One region of the Exiguobacterium sp. TDN 0502 genome, then DNA from elsewhere that is predicted to be linked to it. Evidence: riboswitches for the same ligand, from Rfam matches in the RefSeq annotation. Region 1 holds a riboswitch; each other region holds the start of a gene.
What was found. Region 1 has a riboswitch for S-adenosylmethionine ahead of ACRPK8_RS12965 (amino acid permease). Riboswitches for the same ligand answer to the same signal wherever they lie in the genome.
Positions count from the first base shown of each region.

Region 2: another riboswitch for S-adenosylmethionine. It lies ahead of ACRPK8_RS02590 (methionine ABC transporter ATP-binding protein); the one in region 1 lies ahead of ACRPK8_RS12965 (amino acid permease).
Region 3: another riboswitch for S-adenosylmethionine. It lies ahead of msrA (peptide-methionine (S)-S-oxide reductase MsrA); the one in region 1 lies ahead of ACRPK8_RS12965 (amino acid permease).

Region 1 covers NZ_JBOZGJ010000013.1:68,068-70,336, forward strand. The annotation lists gene ACRPK8_RS12960 (polysaccharide pyruvyl transferase family protein) at 1-924, shown strand, start outside; SAM riboswitch class I at 1,035-1,136, shown strand; gene ACRPK8_RS12965 (amino acid permease) at 1,213-2,269, shown strand, end outside.
Region 2 covers NZ_JBOZGJ010000001.1:537,184-539,452, forward strand. The annotation lists gene ACRPK8_RS02585 (aminotransferase class I/II-fold pyridoxal phosphate-dependent enzyme) at 1-624, shown strand, start outside; SAM riboswitch class I at 687-791, shown strand; gene ACRPK8_RS02590 (methionine ABC transporter ATP-binding protein) at 876-1,889, shown strand; gene ACRPK8_RS02595 (methionine ABC transporter permease) at 1,879-2,269, shown strand, end outside.
Region 3 covers NZ_JBOZGJ010000008.1:41,019-43,287, forward strand. The annotation lists gene ACRPK8_RS09845 (M20 metallopeptidase family protein) at 1-683, shown strand, start outside; SAM riboswitch class I at 746-849, shown strand; gene msrA (peptide-methionine (S)-S-oxide reductase MsrA) at 944-1,474, shown strand; gene ACRPK8_RS09855 (ArsR/SmtB family transcription factor) at 1,707-2,269, shown strand, end outside.

The DNA.
Region 1 (2,269 bases):
CGCGAAACGAACATTACGTCTGAGTCGATGATCACGGTCAACTCGTCACGTTTAGCACCGCAAAATGTTCTCGATTTCATTACGCGCGGGATGGAAGAGTACCCGAACCATTACTTCATTCCACAATGGATGAAGGAATTGAAATTGACGTATACGGGTACACATCCGATCGCTGATCTGTCCGTGACGAACTATCCGGTGAAAATGTCGGATCCGGCTTACATGAACGATCGTGTCCGTTTCTTCTTGAATGCGCAGACATGGTTCGATTTCATCGGTCAAGCCGATCTCAGTTTCGGAGCACGTTTACACGGGAACATCACGGCGACACTTGCCGGTACACCAAGTATCCTTATTCCAAAAGATGCACGGATGCGCGAATTGACGGATTATCACCAACTGACACACATCTGGGCAAATGACATCACATCGGATACACGCTTATCCGACGTCGTAGCGAATGCCGACTTCCAAAGCCCGACACGTGTTCAGGCACGTAACTTCGATAACTTCGTTGATTTCTTGAACGTTAATGAACTCGAGCATATCTATCAGGAAACGAACTACCCGGAAAACGTACCGTTTGACCGCCAAATGGCGCAAACGGAATTGTTGCCGGCAGTTCAACCGATTTCAGGAGTCAGCCTCGAAGAAGCAGTCGCCCGTTTCGAACAGTTCTTCCCGGAACAAGAAAAGAAAATCGCGGAAGCACAAAAGCAGACAAAAGCGCAGTTAGCTGAAAAAGATAAGAAGATCAAAGCGTTACAGAAACAGACAGGGATGGCTCAAAAAGATCAAGAGATTGCGGCACTCAAAGCGCAATTAGCTGCCCAAACGAAAACGATGAAACATCAGCAAGGAACATTGAATCGTAAAGCGGTTCGTGCAGCATTGAAAACAGCGGATTTATTCGCCAAAAAATAAGCATTTCCCGACATTCCGGATCATCGCGATCCGGAATGTCTTTTTGATAGCAGTATTCTGAATTGTGTTGACAATTCGGAAAAGAGTTGATAGGGTTAGGAACAATTACATACTTATCCAGAGAGGTGGAGGGACTGGCCCTGTGAAACCTCAGCAACAGGTCGTAAGATACTGTGCTAATTCCTGCGGGTGCTGCACCCGATCGATAAGGTTTCCGAATTGTCGACCGACGCATCCGTAAGGGTGCGTTTTTTTGTTTGAAATAGGTGAAACGAGGAGGAAAATGTCATGAAAACGAGCGGGTCCTTTCGGCGGAAGATGGAATCACGTCATCTGATCATGTTGTCGTTAGGCGGTGTCATTGGTACAGGATTGTTTTTAAGTACAGGTTATACATTGGAACAAGCAGGACGCATCGGAACGATTTTGTCTTATTTGATCGGGGCGGTTGTCGTCTATCTGGTCATGTTGAGTCTCGGTGAACTGGCTGTACATATGCCGGAAACCGGTTCCTTTCATCGCTACGCGACAAAATACATCGGACCGGGTACAGGGTATACGGTAGCCTGGCTCTACTGGCTGACATGGACGGTTGCTCTCGGTTCGGAATTCACGGCAGCGGGCATGTTGATGCAGCGCTGGTTCCCGTCCGTTCCGGTCTGGGTGTTCAGTGCCTTATTCGCTGCGATGATTCTTGGGATCAACGTCTTGAAGGTTCGCGTGTTTGCGGAAGTCGAGTTTTGGTTCTCCGCCATCAAGGTCGTGACGATCGTTGCCTTCATCTTGTTGGGGGCAGGCGCCATCGTCGGCTTCATTCCACTAAAGGATGGGAGTGCGGCACCATTCTTTTCTTCGTTAATGGAAGGCGGATTGTTCCCGAACGGTGCCTTTGCGATTTTCATGACGATGCTTGCCGTGAACTTTGCCTACTCGGGAACGGAATTGATCGGCGTCGCAGCGGGTGAAGCCGTTGATCCGAAGCGGACGATTCCGCTTGCGATCCGGACGACGATTTTGCGGCTTGTCCTCTTTTTCGTCGGTACGATCATCGTATTAGCCGTTTTATTGCCAACGGAAGGAAAGGGCGTGCTCGAAAGTCCGTTCGTCGCCGTATTTGATCGGATTGGGATTCCTTACGCAGCAGATGTGATGAACTTCGTCATCCTGACCGCTATCCTGTCGGCAGCGAACTCCGGGCTTTACGCCGCCTCGCGGATGCTTTGGTCGCTTGCGAACGAACGGATGATTCCACGTTTCTTCGCACAGGTGACACCAGCTGGCGTACCACTCCGAGCTGTATTGTTCAGCATGATTGGCGGAGGACTGGCCCTGCTGTCGAGCATCT
Region 2 (2,269 bases), on a different contig from region 1:
GCCTTCGAACAGACGGTCGCTTTCGCGGATGCCCATGATATTTGCATCGTCCATGACCTCGCCTACGGCGGCATCAGCTTCGACGGCCCGACCCGCAGCTTCCTGCAGACCGAAGGCGCAAAAGACGTCGGGATCGAGTTGTTCTCACTCTCGAAACGCTTCAACATGTCCGGCTTCCGGATCGCCTTTGCGATCGGAAATCCGTCCGTCATCTCAAGCATCGAGACGTACCAGGAACATCTTTACGTCAGTGCCTTCACACCGATTCAACATGCGGCGACCGTCGCCTTGACGAGTGATCAGACATGCGTCCGCGAATTAAGCAAGCTGTATGAAACACGACGTGATGCCTTATTCGCAAAACTCGACGCGATCGGTTGGAATGGACCACGTCCCGGCGGTTCGTTCTTCGTTTGGCTCCCGGTGCCTGAAGGTTACACATCCCAAAGCTTCACCGATCACCTGCTTGACGAAGCACACGTCGCGGTAACACCGGGATCCTTCTTCGGTGAATACGGCGAAGGATATGTGCGGATCAGTCTGATCGCCGATGTCGAACGGTTGGAAGAAGCCGTCGACCGCATCGGCACGCTCAACTTGTTCCGGACGCCTGTTGCGGAATAATTCTGAAAAAACGTTTGACAGATGGGAATCATTTCCGTTAAAGTAAATCCCAACAGCATAACTACTTATCGAGAGCGACCGAGGGATTAGGCCCAACGACGTCCGGCAACCACCTATCAGGAACGGTGCCACATCCTACAGAATGGATTCATTCTGAGAGATAAGTTACGAAATCTTACACTTTCGTCGCTTTTTTCTGGTTGCTCTGCTACTAGGAAAAAGCGACTTTTTTTGTATGAGGAGATGAGCGGATGATTGAATTCAAACAGATTACGAAACGGTTCGTCCGGGACCGGACCCCGATTTTTGCTTTACGAGATGTCGATTTGACGATCCAAAAAGGAGAAATCTTCGGCATCATCGGTGAATCTGGTGCCGGTAAAAGTACGTTACTTCGCCTGATCAACGGGCTCGAACATCCGACGCAAGGAACGGTCAAGGTCGACGGTGTCTCGCTCGGCGGGATGTCGAAGGCGGATTTACGTCAACTTCGTTTACGGACAGGCATGATCTTTCAACACTTCCAATTGATCCAGTCGCGCAACGTCGCGGATAACATCGCCTTTGCGCTCAAGGCAGCTGGTGTGAAACGCGCCGATTTTCCAGAACGGATTCAGGAACTCGTCTCGCTCGTCGGACTCGAAGGGTTCGAAACGAACTTCCCGAGCCAATTGAGCGGCGGACAGAAACAGCGCGTCGGGATTGCCCGGGCACTCGCGAATGATCCGACCGTCCTGTTATGTGACGAAGCGACGTCTGCGCTTGACCCGGTCACGACACTGCAAATTTTGGATTTGTTGAAAGATTTGAATGAACGACTTGGTCTGACGATCGTCCTCATCACCCATGAAATCGATGTCGTCAAACAGATTTGCCACCGTGTCGCCGTCATGTCGCAAGGAGAAGTCGTCGAAGTCGCATCTACTTATGACTTGTTCAGTCAGGCGAAACATCCGGTGACCCAGCATTACGTCGATACGGCACTGCAGATCGAACTGCCGGAACGCATCTTGCAAGCGACACCTGGCAAGATCATCCGCTTGCAGTTCACCGGCGAGAAAACCGGCGAGAGTACCTTATCAGAAGCGATCCGTCGGTACGATATCTCGGTCAGCATCCTGCACGGGAAGGTCGACTACATTCAGGATGTCGCCTTCGGTGTCTTGATCGTCAGCCTGACGGGTTCATCCGACCAAATCACTCCCGCCCTCGACTGGCTCGCGACGGAACTTCACGCACTCGAGGTGATTCAGGATGTGGCTTGAACGTATTCAAACGATGTTACCCGAGCTTCTGAAAGCGCTCGGTGAGACAGCGTGGATGGTCGGCATTTCGCTTGCCTTTGCCTTAGTCGTCGGGATTCCGCTCGGGATTCTCCTGTTCGTCACCGATCGCGGATTATTTTTTCAAAATCTTGCCGTCCGGCGTGTCCTTGACTTCGTCGTCAACATCGTCCGGTCCCTGCCGTTCATCATCTTGCTGGTCGCCCTCATTCCGTTAACGAAGTTCTTACTCGATAATACGATCGGTCCGACGGCAGCGTCCGTCAGCCTCAGTGTCGCAGCGATTCCGTTTCTCGCGCGACTCGTCGAGACGTCACTGCGCGAGATTCCGCCCGGTTTGATTGAGGCAGCCGAAGCCTGTG
Region 3 (2,269 bases), on a different contig from region 1:
AAAATGATTTACCAGTTGGTACGATCGGGTTTCGGGAAGGACATACGTTATGTGCGATCGACGAATTCGAAATCATCGTCCATGGTCAAGGCGGACATGCGCAAGCACCGCACAAGACAAAAGATGCGCTCGTCGCTGGAGCGCAGCTCGTCTGTAACTTACAACATCTCGTCAGTCGACGGGTCGACCCATTTGAGCCGGCAGTTCTCGCAATCGGATCCTTCCATGCGGGAACGGCGCCGAACATCGTCACAGGTGAAGCACGCATCGTCGGCGAAATTAGGACGTTCAATGAGACCCTTCGCCATCAGCTCCGGCAAGAAGTCGACCTTGTCGCTAAAACGACGTGTGCCGGCATCGGTGCCACCTATTCAATCGACTTTACGACGGGTTATCCGGCACTCTGGAATCATCCGGACGAGACAAAACTCGTTCAGGAAGCCGCTGCTTTCTTACCGGAAGCATCCGTTCGGGCACTCACACCGATGATGGCGGCGGACGACTTCGCACATTATTTAACGCATGTCCCGGGGAGTTATTTCTTCACCGGCTCCGGATATACGGACGGTCGCGTCAACTATCCGCAGCACCACCCGCAGTATGAGATCAACGAACAGGCGCTATTGATTGGTGCGAAGACACTTGGAGCGACCGTTTTACGTGCCTTAAAACCTAAGGATTGACTTTATTTCTTTGTGAATGGTATCATCACAACAATGATAACGAATGACATCAACTTCATATACCCTTATCAAGAGTGGACCGAGAGATCTGGATCGATGACGTCCCAGCAACCTGCGCATAGCAAGGTGCTACGACCAGCAAAGCGAAAGCTTTGGTTGATAAAAAGCGGCGACTCCTTTTGCAACCAAGCGAAGGAGTCGTTTTCGTTTTCTCGCTGTCAGACATACAATGGGGATTTCCCACGGAGAGGAAGAGACAGATGGAAAAAGCAACATTTGCAGGTGGATGTTTTTGGTGCATGGTGACACCGTTTGAAGAATTACCAGGAATCGAGGGAATCGTATCAGGTTACATGGGCGGACACGTCGACAATCCGACATACGAGCAAGTCAAAACAGGAACGACAGGACATCTCGAAGTCGTCCAAATCACGTTTGATCCGAGCCTGTTCTCGTACGAGCGTCTGCTCGAACTCTACTGGCCACAAACGGATCCAACGGATGCAGAAGGTCAATTCCAAGATCGTGGCACGCAGTATGCACCAGCAATCTTCTATCATACGGATGCGCAGCATGAAGCAGCGATTGCTTCTCGTGATGCCCTCGCTGCAAGCAATCGTTTTAAACAACCGATCGTGACGCGAATCGATGCCGCTTCTGAATTTTATCCGGCGGAAGAGTACCATCAAGACTTCCATAAGAAAAATCCAGAACACTATAAAAAAGATCGTGCTGCTTCTGGGCGCGATGCTTTCATCGAGCAGGAATGGAAAGATACAGCGACGGTCTAATCGCCTCAAACCACATACAGTAGCTGAGACTGATTTCATACATCTCGTTCTTCCCCTACTTTGCAGTAGAAAGTGGAGGATGATCGAGATGTCACTGGAGTCAGTTTTTTGTATGTAAACCAACAGCTTTCTCCTTTTGCTATTACCCTTGCATAAATTTGTGATCGTTTACAAATGAAGTCTTTTGTTTTAGAGTTAACAAAAATTAACCGGTTAAAAAGGAGATCATTGCATGGAACAAAAAGCGATTCACATATTAGAGAGCTATGAACAATTAAAAGTGATCAGTGATCCGTTACGAACAAAAATCCTGATGTTTCTCGTCGAAAAACCACATACGGTACATCAGTTAGCCCACTTGCTGACGTTATCTCGCGCAAAAATCCTCTATCATGTACGGGAACTTGAAAAGCATCACTTGATTCGCCTCGTCCGGACGGAAGAACAAGGCGGCAATCTATTGAAATATTATCAAGCGATCGCCCGAGGATACATTCCTGCCGATCATCTTCTAAACTTCGTTGAAACGAAAGAGGCGACCCGACAATCGTATCTCGAGGTACTAGATCGGGCAAAGACACGCGTCCTTACGGCTCCGACAGCTGCTTTTGCTCCCGTGTCTTCGAACGTTGAGGACTGGATGAGCTTATCGATCCAAAAGGAACTAACGATGTCTGAAGCCGACTTTCAACGCTTTACTACAAAATATCGTGCTTTACTAGACGAGTTCACGAAATCTCCTCCATTTGATGAAGAAGATAAAAAACACTTCTATATCATGACGACTGCCTTTTC